One region of the Shimazuella sp. NTD250 genome, then DNA from elsewhere that is predicted to be linked to it. Evidence: riboswitches for the same ligand, from Rfam matches in the RefSeq annotation. Region 1 holds a riboswitch; each other region holds the start of a gene.
The links. A riboswitch is a leader RNA that binds a small molecule or an ion and turns the genes downstream of it on or off. The one in region 1 is predicted to bind S-adenosylmethionine.

Region 1 (4,438 bases):
ATGATGAAATTTCCATCTAAAAGATCAATGAGTTTAGACTGGATCATCGAAAATCGAACTATCCCACTTGAAGTCACCGAAATGCTTCAACAATTAGCTGATAAACATCAATACCCTGTCGATAAAATGCACCAGCACAAGCAAGAAATAGCAAACGAGCTTCAACTCATGGGCAAAGGCTACATCGTAAAGTTTTTATTTCCAAATGGAATAGAGGATAACGAACGATGGCTGCATGCTCTCATTCGAATGGACATCAGGCGGTTACAAAAATAGAAAGGGTGAACCCAATGGCATTGCGGTTATCCGTGGAAGGAAATAGAACAAAAGTAAGTGAGTTTATAGAGGCGATCAAAAAAATCCCCCAATGGAGGTTTTACCGAGGATCAAAGGTGGCAATCGGTGGAGACGAGCTGAGAATCGACTACTTTTTCGATGAAAAACCTGTCCGGCCGTCCCTCGTAACAAATCGAGCCAGCACCGTATCCCTTAGCCTTGAAAATGGCAGCAAGCTGGAGTTTGTGCTGCTGGATACAGAAGTTGCCAATATGGGCAATGGGATTACCTATGTACATGGTAAAAGTTACGACATCTTCGCTGATTCACAGGAAAGCGATTAGAGACAAAGTTATCATGACAGCAAAAAACCGGTTCAAAACAACCGGTTTAATTTGCATGTAAATCATATGGGGTTTCTTGATAGACGTAATAGTTCAACCAATTCGTAAATAATAAATTGGCATGTGAACGCCATGTATGAATGGGAAGGTTATCTGGGTTATCTTGCGGGAAATAGTTTTCTGGCAGTTTTATCGGTAGACCACTCTTAACATCTCGAATATATTCCTCGTTTAATGTAAGTAAGTCATACTCCGAGTGACCTGTTACAAAAACTTGCTTTCGATCCTTGCTGGCGAGAAGGTAAACCCCCGCTTCCTCTGATTCCGATAATATTTCCAGTTCGCTGCACTTTTCTATGTCTTCCCGGCGGATATCGGTATAGCGGGAATGAGGTGCATAAAAAAGGTCATCAAATCCACGCAATAATCTCGTATTCGGTTTTGAAACTTTGTGAGCATATATCCCGGATAACTTTTCGGGCAGAGCGTATTTGGAAATACCATAATGAAAATAGAGTGCAGCTTGCGCTCCCCAGCATATATGCAAAGTGGAAGTGACATGCGTCATTTTCCATTCCATGATTTGCTTTAGTTCATCCCAGTAATCTACTTGCTCATACTCTAAATGCTCCACTGGGGCTCCAGTGATGATCAATCCATCGAATTTATCTTCCTTTATATCTGCAAATGTCTGATAAAAAGTCTCCAAATGGCTTGGCGGTGTATTTTTTGAAGTATGCGACTGCAAATGAAGAAGACTTACCTCTAGTTGCAGAGGCGAATTGCCTAACAACCGAAGCAGTTGTGTTTCGGTTGTGATTTTGGTAGGCATGATATTCAAGATCACCATTTTGAGCGGACGTATATCTTGATGAAAAGCCCGCTTTTCTGGCATCACAAAAATGTTTTCCTTGCGGAGGATTCCAGCCGCTGGAAGATTGTCTGGAATCTTAATCGGCACAACTATTTCCTCCTATATTTTAAATTTGTTGTTATTAATGAGCCAATTCACAAACATTTTGTGCCAAATCCGCTTGATATGCACGTCTTCCGCGTCTGTTGTAAAGAGCAACAAAGGACGCTACAGCTAAGCATATCTTCGCTTGGGATTTTTGGTATCTATTTTTGCACATTTATTGTTGGCTTTTTTCAAGTGCTTGTTCTAAATCCTCAATGATGTCATCTACAGATTCAATCCCAACTGACAAACGAATAAGTTCTGGGTTAACACCAGCTGCTTTTTGTTCATCCTCTGTGAGCTGTTGGTGTGTCGTACTTGCTGGATGGATCACAAGGGACTTCGCATCACCCACATTGGCTAGATGAGAAAATAAAGATAGATTTTCAATCAAACGTTTTCCTGCTTCTCGTCCGCCCTTGATGCCAAACGTAAAGATGGCTCCTTGTCCTTTTGCTAAATATTTTTGCGCTTTTTCATAGGAGGGATGACCTTCTAACCCAGGGTGATTTACCCATGTAATACTGTCGTGATTTTCTAAAAACTTGGCAACTTTCAGCGCATTTTCACTATGTCGTTCCATGCGCAGGTGCAGGGTTTCTAACCCTTGCAGCAATAAAAATGCATTAAATGGAGAAATAGCGGCACCTGTATCTCGCAATAGCTGGACACGTGCTTTAATAATATATGCAAGGGGTCCTACTGCTTCTGTATAAGAAACGCCATGGTAACTTGGGTCTGGTTCTGTTAGATCAGGGAACTTACCATTTTTCCAATTAAACTTTCCAGAGTCTACTAAAATTCCACCAATACTCGTTCCATGTCCTCCGATAAATTTGGTTGCAGAATGAACAATGATATCTGCTCCAAAATCAAATGGGCGACTTAAATAAGGTGTGGCAAACGTGTTGTCAATAATCAGCGGTATACCTGCTTCATGCGCTACATCGGCTACTACTTCTACATCTAATACATCTAATTGAGGGTTCCCGATGATTTCTGCAAACACAGCTTTGGTTTTATCTGTTATCGCTTTGCGAAAGTTATCTGGGTTAGTCTGATCTACGAAATGCACATGAATTCCCAGCTTAGGAAGCGTGTGCCGAAATAAATTATAGGTGCCGCCATAAAGGTTGCTTGAGGCTACAATCTCATCTCCAGCTCTGGCGATATTTAAAATCGAATACGTAATCGCAGCTTGACCTGAACTAGTTGCAAGTGCTCCAACACCACCTTCCAGCTCAGCAACTCTTTTTTCTAAAATATCCGTTGTAGGATTCATAATCCGAGTATATATATTTCCAAATTCTTTTAACGCAAATAAATCAGCAGCATGCTGTGTATCGTCAAATACATACGAAGTTGTTTGATAAATAGGAACGGCTCTTGCATTGGTAGCAGGGTCTGGTGCCTGACCCCCATGAACAGTAATCGTCTCAGGTCGAAATGTACTCAATGATAATTCCCCCTTTTTTATCGCACAAAAAAAGCCTCTTTCTTATCCAGAAGAGGCTTTGGGTTTCTAAATTCCTCATCTTATCTGTTAGAGACGTTTGTCTCTACAGGAATTGGCACCTTCTAGTGAATCACTAGGGTTGCCGGGCATCATCGGGCCAGTCCCTCCGCCTCTCTGGATAAGAGATATTAAAAATATATAGTTCAACACTCGGTTTACTCGATTATATTGAATTTTGCGGCAACCGTCAATACTCTTCCTGTCCTATCTTTTCCATATTGTATTGCTTTCCCAATGACCATTTTAATAAAGGGGACGTTATAGCCGTAGTAATAATCGCAATGAGAAATAAAATACAGTAATCATTGGCAGAAATTAATTTACTGGTTAAACCAATGTTTGCAAACACGAGTATCATCAACCCACGAGCATTCATCAAAGCCCCGATGGCACTTGATTCCCCCCAACTATATCCTATCCCTTTTGCGAAGAACAAGCAGGTAAAGTATTTGCAAATAAATGCTACACCAATAAACAGGAGAATGATCCCGATATGATAACTGTTTGTAAAAGAACGCAAATCGATATTAAAACCCGAACTTACAAAGTAAATAGGAACCAAAAGAGTATTAACAAAATCGGAAATCTTCACATTGAGATCTTTTGTGACAGGGTCTAATCTAGGTATAATTAGTCCTGCTATAAAACCTCCAAAAATAGCATGCAGTCCCATTTTTTCAGTGATCAAACTGCTGCCTAAAAACAAAATGAGAAATATTGCGAAAAATTCATGCTGGAGGGTAGGAAACTTTTGTATCAAAAACTTTAAAAGAGGTTTGATCACAAAAAACATTACTACAAGATAAAGACTCAGATACAGAAATATACTAACACTGCTGAAAGATAAATTAAGAGCAGCAATAGATAAAATGATTGGTAACATCATCCATGCGATGATATCTTCTATGCTTGCGCCAAATATTACAAATCTCCCCAAATTTGTTTTGATCAACTTATGCTGATCCAAAATCCGGACAAGTACAGGAAAAGCTGTTACAGAAATGCTGGCTGCCATAAACAGCGAATAGACTAATTGTGTTGTAAATTTTGGTCCTATCGATGGGTATACATACCAACTTAACAGAAACAGCATAAGAAATGCCGGTATAATACCTACAAGAGCAAGGAGAACAGCGTTTTTCATTAATTTCTCCTCTTCTAGCTTTTCGTCATTTGCATGAATCCCTACAAGAAACATATACAAAGATATCCCAAACTGACTGAGGATATATAACTGATCTTTGATATTTTTATTGAACAACCATTCTTGAAAACTTGGAAACAAAAGACCTAATACAGAGGGTCCTAGTATCAGTCCTCCAATCATCTCCCCGACAACTTTTG
Region 2 (4,438 bases), on a different contig from region 1:
TCACAGGTGTTCGAGTGATGGGAACTGCTGATTCAATGGTTTCTTGTTTTGCTATTATCTGTTCTTTTCTCTGTTGCATTTCTTCAACAATAGCCTTTCTTTTAATGGGAGAGCTTAGTTGATTTGCTAAATCCAAGCCATGCATGGCATCTTTGGCATAAAGAACAAGTCCTTCATAAGCTGGAGTGATTCGGTTTTCGGTAAATTTTCTAGATAAGGCAGCCCCGCCTACTAATAGAGGGATGTTGATTCCAACTGATTGTAGATCTTGGGCGGTGATAACCATCTGTTGTGCTGATTTTACTAAAAGTCCCGATAAACCAATTGCATCTGGTAGTTCTTCACGACAAGCAGCAATTAATTGTTCTGGAGTTACTTTGATTCCAAGATTTACAATGTTATAACCATTATTGGAAAGAATGATTTCTACTAGATTTTTTCCAATATCGTGAACATCTCCTTTTACGGTAGCTAAAATGATTTTCCCTTTAGAAGTAGTTTCTTCCTTATCCATATGAGGTTCTAGATGTGCAACAGAGGCTTTCATGACTTCTGCACTTTGCAGTACTTCCGCTACGATTAATTGGTTATCATTAAAGAGTCGTCCAACTTCATCCATTCCAGTCATAAGTGGTCCATTGATGATATCTAATGGAGAGGTTTTTTGTAGAGCCAAATTGAGATCGGCAATTAACCCATCTTTGAAACCTTCTATAACATAATTGGCCAAGCGTTCTTCTAGGGTTAAGGTTTGAGCAGATTGTTTCTTTTCTATTTTTTTCTCACGATAAAATTCAGTAAATGCAGCTAATACTTCACCATAGTTCGTTTCATTCGTATCAAATAACAATTTTTTTGCTAGTTGTTTTTCTTCGTCAGGAATAGAAGCATATCGTTCAAGGCGCTCGGAGTTTACAATGGCATAATCGAGTCCGGCTTTGGTGCATTCATAAAGGTAAACCGCATTTAAAACTTCACGACCAGCAATAGGTAAACCAAATGAGACATTAGAAACTCCGAGTATAGTGGTGCATGTTGGTAAGCTTTCTTTTATAAGGCGAATTCCTTCTACTGTTTCTAAAGCAGAGCCAATATATTGTTCATCACCAGTACCAACAGGAAAAACGAGTGGATCAAAAATTATATCTTGGGGATTTACTCCATATTTCTCTGTTAACAACTGAAAGGATCGCTGGGCTACTGCCAATTTTCGTTCTCTTGACACAGCCATTCCTTCCTCGTCAATGGTACCAACTACTACAGAAGCTCCAAAACGATGAAGCAATGGGACAACTTCTGCGAAACGTTCTTCTCCATCTTCAAGGTTAATGGAATTAATAATCGCTTTACCTTGGGAGTAGGATAGAGCCATTTCGATAACTTTTGGATCTGTAGAATCTATCATCAGTGGTACTTTCACTTTTTTTGTCACAAATTTCAAAAATCGTTCCATATCTTCTAGCTCATCACGATCAGGATCTGCAAGGCAAATATCGATGATTTGTGCCCCGCCTTTTACTTGTTTGCGAGCAACTTCAGATGCATCCTCGTATTTTTCTTCTGCAATCCATGATTTAAATAAACGTGATCCAATCACATTGGTGCGTTCTCCAACAAGTAGGGGTCGATTGTCTTCCTCAACATAGACAGATTCTATACCTGAAACAGCAGGAAGGTGTGAGGGGGCAGGGGTACGTGGCTGAAAGGCGGCAACAGCTTGTTCAATAGCACGAATGTGCTCAGGTGTCGTGCCACAACAACCACCAACTAGGTTAAGCCACCCAGCCGAAGCAAATTCGCTTAATTTTTTTGCCAGAGCCGATGGAGTTTCCAAGTAATTACCGTCTTCATCTGGTAGACCAGCATTTGGATAACATGAGACAGCACAAGTAGCAAGAGTGGATAATGTGCGGATATGATCTTTCATAAATTCTGGCCCTGTTGCACAGTTTAATCCAATTGCAAGAGGATTTAGATGCTCGATCGACAAATAAAAAGCCTCAATATTTTGACCAGCCAGCATGGTACCCATTGGTTCTATTGTTCCAGAGATAATAATCGGAACACTTCTTTTACTCGCTTTAAAAGCGCGTTCCATTCCGATACAAGCAGCCTTTACATTCAAGGTGTCTTGTGAGGTTTCCAATAAAAGAAGATCAATGTCTTCCATCAAAAGTGCTTCAACTTGTTCGTAGTATGAGTGGGCTAACTCATGAAAAGTAATTCCGCCTGTCACGGTAAGGGTTTTGGTCGTGGGACCGATAGAGCCAGCTACATAACGAGGATGATTTGTTGTACTAAAATGATCCCGCGCTGTACAAGCGATGCGTGCTGCTGCTTGGTTGATTTCTGTTGTTCGGTTTTGTAAATCATACTCCGCTAAAACAACAGAAGTTGCCCCAAATGTATTGGTTTCAATGATATCGGCACCAGCATCTAAATATGATTTATGAATATTAAGAATTACATCCGGACGGGTTAGATTTAAAATTTCATTACACCCTTCATATTCTTCACCATCAAAATCTTTTGCGGTTAACTGAGCACGTTGAAGCATTGTTCCCATCGCTCCATCAATGATAAGTATTTTTTCTTTCAGTCGCTCTTCAATGGGTGTTCTGTTCATTGCTATCATCCTTTGTGTAAGATCAAAAAAACCTTTCATCTGGGTAAGATGAAAGGTGAACGATTGTATCGTCAACTCTCATCTCGCGGAATCCAATAATCCGCAGGAATTGGCACCATATTGATCCATAGATCAATTGGTTGCCGGGTTTCATCGGGCCAGTCCCTCCACCACTCTTGATAAGAGAAAGATTCATTTGTATTTGGTTAATATTGTTACTCCCAATTATTGATTATACTACAAGGTTAGGAGAAAAAGAAGATTGTTTATTTGTTACAGGATATTTTCGAGTACTTGCTTTTGGATTTAAGGATTTTCTTTTGGATGAATATATAATAATCTATGAAAAGTTGCAATTATTTTTGCTTAGGAGTTATATTAACTTACATTTGGTGTCAACCAGTGTAGAACCCCAATTTACAATAATATCGGATAATTTTGTTTTCGTGTTTGACTTCTATTCAGATGTAGGATAACCTAAAAATAACTAGTGCAAATCTTGAATAAAATAATATTTTGATAATTCTCTTATCGAGAGCGGCGGAGGGACTGGCCCGATGAAGCCCGGCAACCAATTGATTTAATCAATAAGGTGCCAATTCCTGCAGGAAGTATATTCCTGATAGATAAGGGAAGAGGAAACGATGGATAAAACTGGCCTCTTCTCTTAGGAGAAGAGGTTTTTTGATGCAAAAAAATAGGACAAGGACTTCAGTAGTTTATACGAATACGTGCCTAGTAAAACGAAACGGGGAGTGATTTGGATGAGAATAGAGACATTGTTATTGCATAATGGAAATGAGTTAGATCCACAGACAGGGGCTTCAAGTGTTCCCATCTATCAAGCTTCTACCTTTCATCAGTTTGATATCGATAATCCGGGGCAATTCGATTATTCCCGAAGTGGAAATCCAACACGCCAAGCATTGGAAGATACCATTGCAAAGCTAGAGAGTGGTTGTCGAGGCTTCGCTTTTGCTTCCGGAATGGCAGCAATATCTACTGTGTTTCTGTTATTGTCCAAAGGAGACCATATCATTGTTTCGCAGGATGTTTATGGTGGTACGTATCGTATTTTAACGCAAGTGCTAAGTCGATTTGGGATTGACAGTACTTTTGTCGATACAACCAGAACAGAAGCTATCACTCAAGCACTTCGTCCAAATACGAAAGCAATCTATATCGAAACTCCTTCCAATCCAACCCTAAAAGTAACAGATCTAGGCGAGATAGTAAAAGTAGCAAAAGAAAATAAATTATTATCTATTGTCGATAATACATTTTTAACACCTTATTATCAGCGTCCATTAGCATTTGGATTCGATATCGTTGTGCATAGCGCAACGAAGTTTTTGGGCGGACATAGTGATGTGGTGGCAGGACTTGTAGCGGTAAGAGATGAACAATTAGCAAATCAAATCAAGACTCTTCAAAATGCGTTTGGAGCAGTACTAGGAGTGCAAGATTCATGGCTAATTCTACGGGGATTGAAAACCCTGCAAGCGAGGTTGGACATATCTTCCAAAAATGCAGAAAAGTTAGCAGTGTGGTTACAAGAGCATAAAGAGGTGGAGAAAGTATATTATACCGGTTTAGAGGAACATGAAGGTCATCGTATACAATGTAAACAAGCTAGTGGTCATGGCGCAGTATTATCTTTTGATGTAGGAAGTGGAACAAAAGTAAGGAAACTACTTCAAAAGATTCGACTGCCTATCGTTGCCGTTAGTTTAGGTTCTGTAGAAAGTATTCTATCTTATCCTGCATTGATGTCCCATGCGGCAATGCCACAAGAAGTTAGATTAAAACATG
Region 3 (4,438 bases), 190 kb from region 1:
CTGTTCATTTGACGAGTTTCTTCATCTGATAAGGGAATATCTTCCGGTTCTAATTGATCGATCATGTTCCAATAAGCTTTTACTTCATTTATTGTTGGTTGTTTGCGTTTAGACCAAGGGCGAAGGAATTTATATAAACTTTCTTTTTCTTTCTCATCCAATTTGTCAATTAGCTCATATAGTTCTTCGTTTGTAACGCCCATTCTCATCCCTCCTGTATCTAAATTGTACCTACATTGTATTCCCTTTTTTTCTTGTTGCAATAGGCCTGTTATTTCAACAGAATACAAAAACCGAGTATCTTTAAAGGATTCCCGGTTTTTGATTCATTCTATATAAGTGTCCTGATTTTTTTACACAGGGTCTAAAAAATGCTTTTTAGCGCCAAGTAGATAAGACCCCACATCGGAATACTGAGTAACACTGCATTCATAACTCCCAACCAGAAAAACTTACCTACCACTGTGTATTGCATCAAAGACACCTCCGTTTTGATCTGATGTCTTTATTATATTCAAAATGTGTGAGGTTTAAAGGATTTGGGGGGAAATGTAAATGAACTGTAATGTTGGGGTAATATCATATGTCATTATTACAATTTGGCTTATATTATTTCAGAATAATGTTTGATTTGAAATAAAAATGTTCACCGTGGTTACCATAGCGCAGGGGACAGATATTTTCTAGTATTGGTAATCCGAGTAATCTGTTGTTCTATTTTTATGTAGTTAAAAATGATTTAGCATTTACAAACATTTTGGTTGATCACTTGAAATCGGAATAGGTTTCTATGCTTATTCTTTATATTTCCATGTTGATTTTTATATTTTTATCCATTATAATAAAGTTAACTTGATATGTAGTTCTCTTATCCAGAGAGGTGGAGGGACAGGCCCTATGATACCTCGGCAACCATCCGTTAAGGAAAGGTGCCAATTCCTACAGAATTTTAGTTCTGGCAGATGAGAGAAGGCGATATGATAATATATCCCTTTTTGCATCTATGCGGAAAGGGATTTTTATTATTTTAGGAGGTGCTTTGAAATTGAGTTTCATCCAGTTGCAAAACGTCTCCAAACGATATGCTGAAGTAACAGCACTTGATCGTGTGTCTGTAGAAGTACAGACAGGAGAAATGCTTGGGATTATTGGTCATAGCGGAGCAGGTAAAAGTACTTTGCTGCGAATGATAAATGGATTAGAACAACCAACTGAAGGCGATGTTTTGCTAAAGGGGAAAAATATCGCGGATCTGAACAAGTTGGAATTACGTCAGCTTCGCAGTAAGATCGGAATGATTTTCCAGCATTTTAATTTGTTATCATCTCGAACAGTATTTCAAAATGTCGCGTTCCCAATGCAAATTGTGGGCAAGAAGAAGTCTGAAATCAAGGTTCGTGTAGAAGAATTGTTAGAACGTGTCGGACTTACAGACAAGAAAAATGCTTATCCCTCACAATTAAGTGGTGGGCAGAAGCAACGTGTGGGAATTGCTAGAGCACTCGCAAATCATCCAGAGATCGTACTTTGTGATGAGGCCACCTCTGCACTCGATCCTGCGACAACAGACTCCATCTTACAATTAATTCAAGAAATTAATCAGGAGACAGGTATTACGTTTGTGTTTATTACACACGAAATGTCTGTTGTTGAAAAAGTTTGCAGTCAAGTTGCAGTCCTTGAGGCTGGCCGCATTGTGGAAACAGGAAAAGTAGCGGATGTCTTCTCCAACCCTGAGCACACGGTAACCAAATCTTTTTTGGGTCTAACACCTAAGAAAGGGGGGAATCGAAATGTCTCCTAGTCTGGATTGGAACCTCATTATTCAAGGAACACAGGAAACATTGTGGATGGTTGCGATTTCTACTTTTTTTGCAGCATTGATCGGTGTACCTTTGGGTGTTTTATTAGTAGTTACAGATCGAGGTCAGTTTTGGGAACAAAGATGGTTACAAAAGGTTTTAGGCTTTATTGTAAATATTTTTCGTGCTGTACCCTTTATCGTCTTGATCTTATTTTTATTTCCAGTTACGAAATGGATTTTAGGTACATCACTTGGAACAACGGCAGCGACCATTCCGTTGATTGCTGGTGCGGCACCATTTTTTGCTCGAATGGTGGAGACTGCTATCCGGGAAATTGATCGTGGGGTAGTAGAAGCAGCAGAAGCAATGGGTGCAGGTCCTTTCACGATTATATTGCGTGTGTTCCTGCCAGAAGCAATGCCGGCGATCATCTCGAGTTTGACCGTTTCATGTGTTAGTTTAATCAGTTATTCTGCAATGGCTGGGATGGTTGGAGGAGGAGGTCTCGGTGACCTTGCACTTCGCTACGGATTTCAGATGTTTGATGAAAAAATGATGTTTGCTTGTGGAATACTACTTGTTGTAATGGTGCAATTGGTTCAATGGATTGGAGATTTTATTTCCCGTCGATTAGATAAACGAAACTTACAATCATAGAGGTGTATAGGAATGAAAAAGTGGCTATTATTGAGTTTTTCTCTTATTCTTGCAGTAATCGTGTCTGCTTGTGGAAACACAGATACTAGTAAAAGTACTGGATTACAAACATTGACAGTAGGAGCAACACAGGTTCCTCATGCGGAAATTTTAAATTATGTAAAACCAATTTTGAAAAAACAAGGTGTTGATCTTCAAGTAAAGGTCTTTCAAGATTATGTATTACCAAACCGTGCTGTAGAAGAAGGCCAAATTGATGCTAACTATTTTCAACACATTCCTTGGATGGAAACAACAAATAAAGAAAACGGATTTCATTTGGTAAAAGTAGTTGGTGTTCACATTGAACCAATGGGTGCTTACTCTCAAAAGATCAAAAATAAATCTGAAATAAAAAATGGAGCTACTATCGCTGTTCCTAATGCTACATCAGAAATCACCCGTTCTTTGCTATTACTCGATGCAAATGGTGTGATCAAGCTAGACAATCGAAATGGTGAAAAAACGGTTAAAAATATTGTTGCTAATCCAAAAAATGTTCAAATCAAGCCTCTTGAAGCAGCTATGTTACCAAGGGTTTTAGATCAAGTTGACCTTGCGATCATCAACACCAACTATGCACTTCAAGCAAAACTAAATCCTACAAAAGATGCAATTTTTATTGAGGATTCTAAGTCGCCATATGTGAATGTGCTTGCAACCAAGAAAGGGAAAGAGAATGACCCTCGTATTCAAAAGCTAGCGAAAGTGTTGAACTCTCCTGAAGTGAAAAAGTTTATAGAAGATAAATATAAAGGTGCAGTAGTACCTGCATTTTAAAACTATATTTCCCATTGGAGTAAATTCTACGGAATTTACTCTTTTTTAGTAAAGAAAAATATAAATATTTATATTATAATGAAAACGTCCTGTACAAAACTCACTTAGGAGTATTGTGACTCAACCCAAAATTTCAAAAAGACTAGTTGATCTGGCTGTTGAAATCAGCCGTCAGATGTACGCTCATCCATGCCCTTCTTTTCAAGAGGCAAGGTGGACGCTTCCTTACTTGGAAGACAAGCTTCGAGAGCATGGTGTGGATTACGAGCAAATCCCTGTGGAGCAGGACAGGACGTACGGCCTGCGCGTAAAGATTGTCGGACAGAAAAATGGTGGTAACGGACCGGTTATCTTGCTTCGGGGAGACATGGATGCTCTATCGGGCCAACCGAATCTGGATTCAGGGGTACACGAACAGTTCAACGATGCATTCCATGGTTGTGGGCATCATGTCCATACTGCTCAAGTATTTGCCATCATGCTCTGGTTTCATGAAAACAAAGATAAATTCAATGGAACCCTCATCGTGATGTTCCAGCCTGCAGAAGAAACACCACCAGGTGGTTGTAAGGACATGCTGAAATTCATGACCGAACAACTTGGTGATGTCTATGATGCAGCAGTGATGTATCACGTCACACCAGATTTCCTCGCCGGTCAGTTTGGCTTGCGCAAGGGTGCCATAACCGCCAGTTATGACACATTCTCTATTCGTGTCATTGGAAAGGGCGGGCACTCTGGTCATCCGGATAAGGCAAAAAATCCACTTCCGATTGCGGCAAGGTTGCTTGTCCTTTTGGACGAAGTTTTGCATGATGGGCTTGAGGAGCATTGGTCTCTTAAACACCCAGAGCTTTATGACTGGGCACATTCACTTGGACTGACGGCCTCTTCTTCTTGCTCGGAGCTCACCAAGGTTCTGTGTGGGGAAGTAGATCCGCTGAATCCGAATAACGATAGTGCTGTCAATGTGATCTCTGGCGAAGCAATCCTCAATGGAAGCATTCGCTGTCATAATCCAGCGATTCGTCAGCTCATCAAGCAGATGCTCAGGGAATTTTCTGAGAAGTTTATCTCCTGCTATCCTGATTATCAGGTGGAGGTAAACATAGTAGATGGCTACCCTGCTGTCATCTGTGATGCCACGCTCGTGGATG
Region 4 (4,438 bases), on a different contig from region 1:
TTTGATCTGACTAACGATAAATCAATTGCTTGCAAGATTCCCGTAGCGGTACGCCGGAGTTGATCATAATGACCGTATTTTTGTTCTAGTTCTTGCTTCACACGTACCAATCGAATTTCAGCTAATTGCAAATCAATATCAGGCATAGTTTCACTCCTTTACAACAGATACTTCACCATTTACAGCAATGGCTCGTAGGCAATCCGGATATATTTCGATACAAGCATAACTCGGATGAAGTGCCAACCTTCTTGCTTTAGAGAATTCTTTAGGCAGGGAATCCGTTTTTTTTATGTGTTGTAGTATTGTTTTATCTCGATCAATCAGATGCACATCGTAGCAATCATCTAAATAACACTTTGCTAATATCCCAATTAATTGTTCTTTTTTTGGTACATCCATAAATTGTTTCTCAATGGAAGTGATAACCGAATCTACGTCCATTGATACTGCACTGTGTACATCTAAATCAGCTAATAATTCCAAATATTCTTTTGTCCTCTTTCTCCTTAATCGTTCTGCCAATTCCAACTTTGAAGTAATCGGGCGAGTGACCAAATTGGTTTCCTGATCTCTTTCTTTTAAACCTGGAATAATAGGTCGACGCAAAATAATCCGCCCCTTTCCCAAAATAACTTTCCTTCATTATATTGCAAATAGAGTATACAAAAAAGAAAAGGTTTTGGCATGTCGCCTACCTTTTCTTTCTGAAACATCTATTACACTTTTCGCTAGTTTGAAACTCGATTCCGAAAGTCTTCTTGAATGGATGTAAGCAGGGATGGCTCAGTAATTAAACGGACTCCAGTAAGTGCTAAAGCCTTACTCGAACGAATCAATGCTTTATCCCCTAGCGGAGATTTAGCTGCCTGGCGAAACTCATCCGTATGACCAACTAGATCAGATGGGCCGATCTTGATATATGCATGTACGGTAGGAACAACATGGCTAACATTACCAGCATCAGTCGAACCTAAACCTTTTGTTTGTTCTACTATCTTTTCCCCTAAATTTTCCAGCTCTTTTATTAATACTTCATCAAATGCAGGGTTGAGAAGTAAATCGTCAATCTCATTTTGCAATGGTTTGATTTCTACCCGAGCACCAGTAGCTAATGCTGCACCTTCCGCGATTGCTTTTACTTTTGTTGTCACACCATTGAGGATTGTCCGTTTTGCAGCCCGAATAAAAAATCTCGCTTCAGCGTATTCGGGGACAATATTGGGAGCATCTCCACCGTGTGTAATCACTCCATGAATCCGAACGTCATCTGGAACATGTTGTCTAAGTGCATTTATACCATTGTAGAGTTGAATAACTGCGTCCAATGCATTGATCCCTTTCTCAGGAGCAACTGCTGCATGTGCAGGTTTACCATAGAAAGAAAAAATCAAAGGATCTAATGCCAGAGATGGAGATGTTCTGGCGGTTTCCGAATTGGGATGAATCATGGCACAGGCGTCCACTCCAGCAAAGCGATTATCTTTTACAAAACTAGCTTTTGCGCTCCCATTTGGTCCTCCTTCTTCTGCTGGGGTACCAAATACTACTACTTCTCCGCCAATTTCATCTAAAACTTTACTCAGTGCAATCCCTGCTGATACACTTGCTGTGCCAATAATATTATGTCCACAAGCATGTCCTAACCCTGGAAGTGCATCATACTCTGCTAGAAAACCAATCACAGGACCAGGTTTTTGGCTTTTCTTTCTTGCAATGAACCCAGTTGGGTGACCTGAGATATCCACTTCCACATCAAATCCGTGTTCTTTTAGCAATTTGGTATGCAGACCACTTGCAAAATACTCTTCATTCCCTATTTCAGGACGTTCATGTATGTCATGACTTACTTGAATCCATGTATCACGTGTTTCATCAATATATTGAGTTATTTGCTCACGAATGGTTACTATTTTAGTTTGCGCCAAGTTTATCCTGCCCCTTTTTTATAAATTTTCAATTTCAGAAATGGGAACAACCGTTGGAATTACTCCTCCATTATAGACCTTCTTAATATATTCACTTACCTCAGAAGATTGATAGATTTTTACTAGTTTTTTCAAATTAGCATTATCTTTGTTCTTGGTTTGTGTAGCGATAATATTGATATATGGCTTTGCAGTTTTGTCTTCCTTAAATATTGGGTCTTTTACTGGGCTGAGACCTGCACTTACAGCAATCCCATTGTTAATAACTGCAGCAGCTGCATCATCCATCGAGCGAGGGGTCTGTGGTGCTGCAACCGTAACAATTTTTAAATGCTTGGGATTAGAAGCTATTGCTTCCATCAGACCTTTTCCATTAGCTCCCATCACCTTTGCTGCTTCTATCACTCCAGCATCTACTTCTAATAAAGAACTTTCTACTAAGCGTCCGAAATAAGGCGCTGCATAAAAAATCAATGGTACAATAGCAGCTGCTGTACCGATTGATGAGCCTGTTACCAATCGTGTAAAAGGGATGATCGTAACCAATAAAATAATAAAAGGAACGGATCGAAAAATATTGATGATTGCGTTGAGAATCGTGAAAAGCGTTCTGTTTTCTAATATATGTCCTGGCCGAGTTACAACCAGCACCACTCCCAATGGAAAACCAATCAATATGGAAAAAACAAGCGATACGAAAACCATGATGAACGTTGCAATTGTTCCATCTACTAACTGCGGCCAAAAAACCGCCCAATCAAACGCCAATTGATGTCACCTCTTTCACTAGTACTTGATGCTGTTGTAAATATTGAATAATGTCTTCTGTTACCTTCCAATCACCTTGAATACTTCTTAATAAGTCTCCAAAAGGTTTCCCTTGTAATTCTGTAATACTACCCTGCAAAATATTGATATCGGTTTGAAATTTCCTTATTGCTTCTGCAATAAGTGGTCTCTTTGCGTTTTCACCAGTAAATACAATTCGTAAGATTTAATCCTGTTTTTTCAAGGATTGGCGGACACTTTCTGGTAGTTCCTGTCCAAAAATAGTACGAACAAATCGCTGTGCTGTTTCGGACTTTGGATTGGTAAACACTTCATAAACCGTTCCTTGTTCCACAATTCTCCCTTGATCAATCACTGCTACGCGGTCACACAGATTTCTCACCACATCCATCTCATGAGTAATCAACAAAATGGTGATCCCATAGTCTGTATTCACCTTTCAAAGCAAATCGAGTACTGATCTCGTTGTATCAGGATCTAAAGCAGAAGTTGCCTCATCACACAACAAGATATGGGGATCAGTAGCCAAAGCCCTAGCAATACCTACCCGTTGTTTTTGTCCACCTGACAATTGCCCAGGGTAATGTTCAGCCTGATCTGCTAAACCAACAAAGGTAAGAAGCTGCATTACTTTTTCTTCTACTTCTTTACGCTTTTTTCCAACTAAATAGAGAGGCAATGCGACATTGTGAAAAACTGTTTTGGACTCTAGCAGGTTAAATTGCTGAAAGATCATACCAATTTTTCGACGAGCTTCCCTTAATTTTTCAGATGACAGAGCAGCCAATGCGACACCATCTACTATTACTTCACCTGTGGTTGGTTCCTCTAACAGATTGACAGATCGAATTAACGAACTTTTCCCCGCTCCACTCACCCCCACTACCCCATAGATCTCTCCTTTTTCTATATGTAGAGACACTTCTTTCAGTGCTTCCACTGGTGGCGATCCAGGGTAGATTTTGCTGATATTACTCAATTCAATCAAATTCCATACTCCTAGTAAAAATATTACATCCCAATAGATGGATAAATCGTAGAAAAACAAAAAAAGCCTCTTGCTATTCATCAATAGAAAGAGGCTTTTAAACTAAGGAATATCCGCTCATTTAAATAACTCTTCCTATCTCCCAAGCAAACTTGCTTGCAGGAATTAGCACAGTATCGTAAATGATCTGTTGCTGAGATATCAAAGGGCCGGTCCCTCCATCTCTCTAGATAAGAAGTTAATATTTAATTGAGGTCATTTTATATTTAAATACATAGTAAGTCAATAGAATTTTAAATATTAATCAATAAAGGGTATAATGCTTATTTTCTCCTTAAATCGCTTAACCCAAAAGAAAATAGATATCTCTAATGAGATGTCCAACCTCCATCGATAACTAATTCGGTACCTGTAGTAAATCTCGATTCATCTGAAGCTAAATATAAGACTCCGTAAGCCACATCATTTGATTCACCTAAAAAAGGGAGCGGTGTAACGGATTCAAAATGTTTTCGAATCCCTTCATTAGCAAGCAAATCTTCCGTCATTGGTGTATGTATCATTCCTGGATAAACAGAATTTACCCGTATATTGTACTTGGCATATTCGACAGCAGCACTTCTGCTAATCGCTCGAATCGCCCCTTTTGAAGCAGTGTATGGATTGACTCCACCAGCTATTAAACCTGCAACTGAAGAAATATTTATGATCGAACCACCACCTATTTCTTTCA

Region 2: linked by a shared signal. The riboswitch ahead of metH (methionine synthase) and the one ahead of AC5WOF_RS11390 (homocysteine synthase) in region 1 are both predicted to bind S-adenosylmethionine.
Region 3: linked by a shared signal. The riboswitch ahead of AC5WOF_RS12430 (methionine ABC transporter ATP-binding protein) and the one ahead of AC5WOF_RS11390 (homocysteine synthase) in region 1 are both predicted to bind S-adenosylmethionine.
Region 4: linked by a shared signal. The riboswitch ahead of AC5WOF_RS16195 (methionine ABC transporter ATP-binding protein) and the one ahead of AC5WOF_RS11390 (homocysteine synthase) in region 1 are both predicted to bind S-adenosylmethionine.

The regions. Positions count from the first base shown of each region.
Region 1 covers NZ_JCAJZS010000004.1:111,141-115,578, reverse strand. Annotated here, with positions in the region: gene AC5WOF_RS11405 (hypothetical protein) at 28-276, shown strand; gene AC5WOF_RS11400 (hypothetical protein) at 291-620, shown strand; gene metA (homoserine O-acetyltransferase MetA) at 667-1,581, opposite strand; gene AC5WOF_RS11390 (homocysteine synthase) at 1,754-3,034, opposite strand; SAM riboswitch class I at 3,112-3,219, opposite strand; gene AC5WOF_RS11385 (cation:proton antiporter) at 3,282-4,438, opposite strand, start outside.
Region 2 covers NZ_JCAJZS010000005.1:137,867-142,304, reverse strand. Annotated here, with positions in the region: gene metH (methionine synthase) at 1-2,626, opposite strand, end outside; SAM riboswitch class I at 2,702-2,812, opposite strand; SAM riboswitch class I at 3,152-3,259, shown strand; gene AC5WOF_RS14070 (aminotransferase class I/II-fold pyridoxal phosphate-dependent enzyme) at 3,391-4,438, shown strand, end outside.
Region 3 covers NZ_JCAJZS010000004.1:302,491-306,928, forward strand. Annotated here, with positions in the region: gene AC5WOF_RS12425 (hypothetical protein) at 1-203, opposite strand, end outside; SAM riboswitch class I at 866-969, shown strand; partial or broken gene AC5WOF_RS12430 (methionine ABC transporter ATP-binding protein) at 1,004-1,762, shown strand; gene AC5WOF_RS12435 (methionine ABC transporter permease) at 1,794-2,462, shown strand; gene AC5WOF_RS12440 (MetQ/NlpA family ABC transporter substrate-binding protein) at 2,475-3,281, shown strand; gene AC5WOF_RS12445 (M20 metallopeptidase family protein) at 3,397-4,438, shown strand, end outside.
Region 4 covers NZ_JCAJZS010000007.1:71,243-75,680, reverse strand. Annotated here, with positions in the region: gene AC5WOF_RS16215 (hypothetical protein) at 1-146, opposite strand, end outside; gene AC5WOF_RS16210 (hypothetical protein) at 151-609, opposite strand; gene AC5WOF_RS16205 (M20 family metallopeptidase) at 732-1,928, opposite strand; gene AC5WOF_RS16200 (MetQ/NlpA family ABC transporter substrate-binding protein) at 1,947-2,633, opposite strand; partial or broken gene AC5WOF_RS16195 (methionine ABC transporter ATP-binding protein) at 2,686-3,705, opposite strand; SAM riboswitch class I at 3,838-3,942, opposite strand; gene AC5WOF_RS16190 (SDR family NAD(P)-dependent oxidoreductase) at 4,074-4,438, opposite strand, start outside.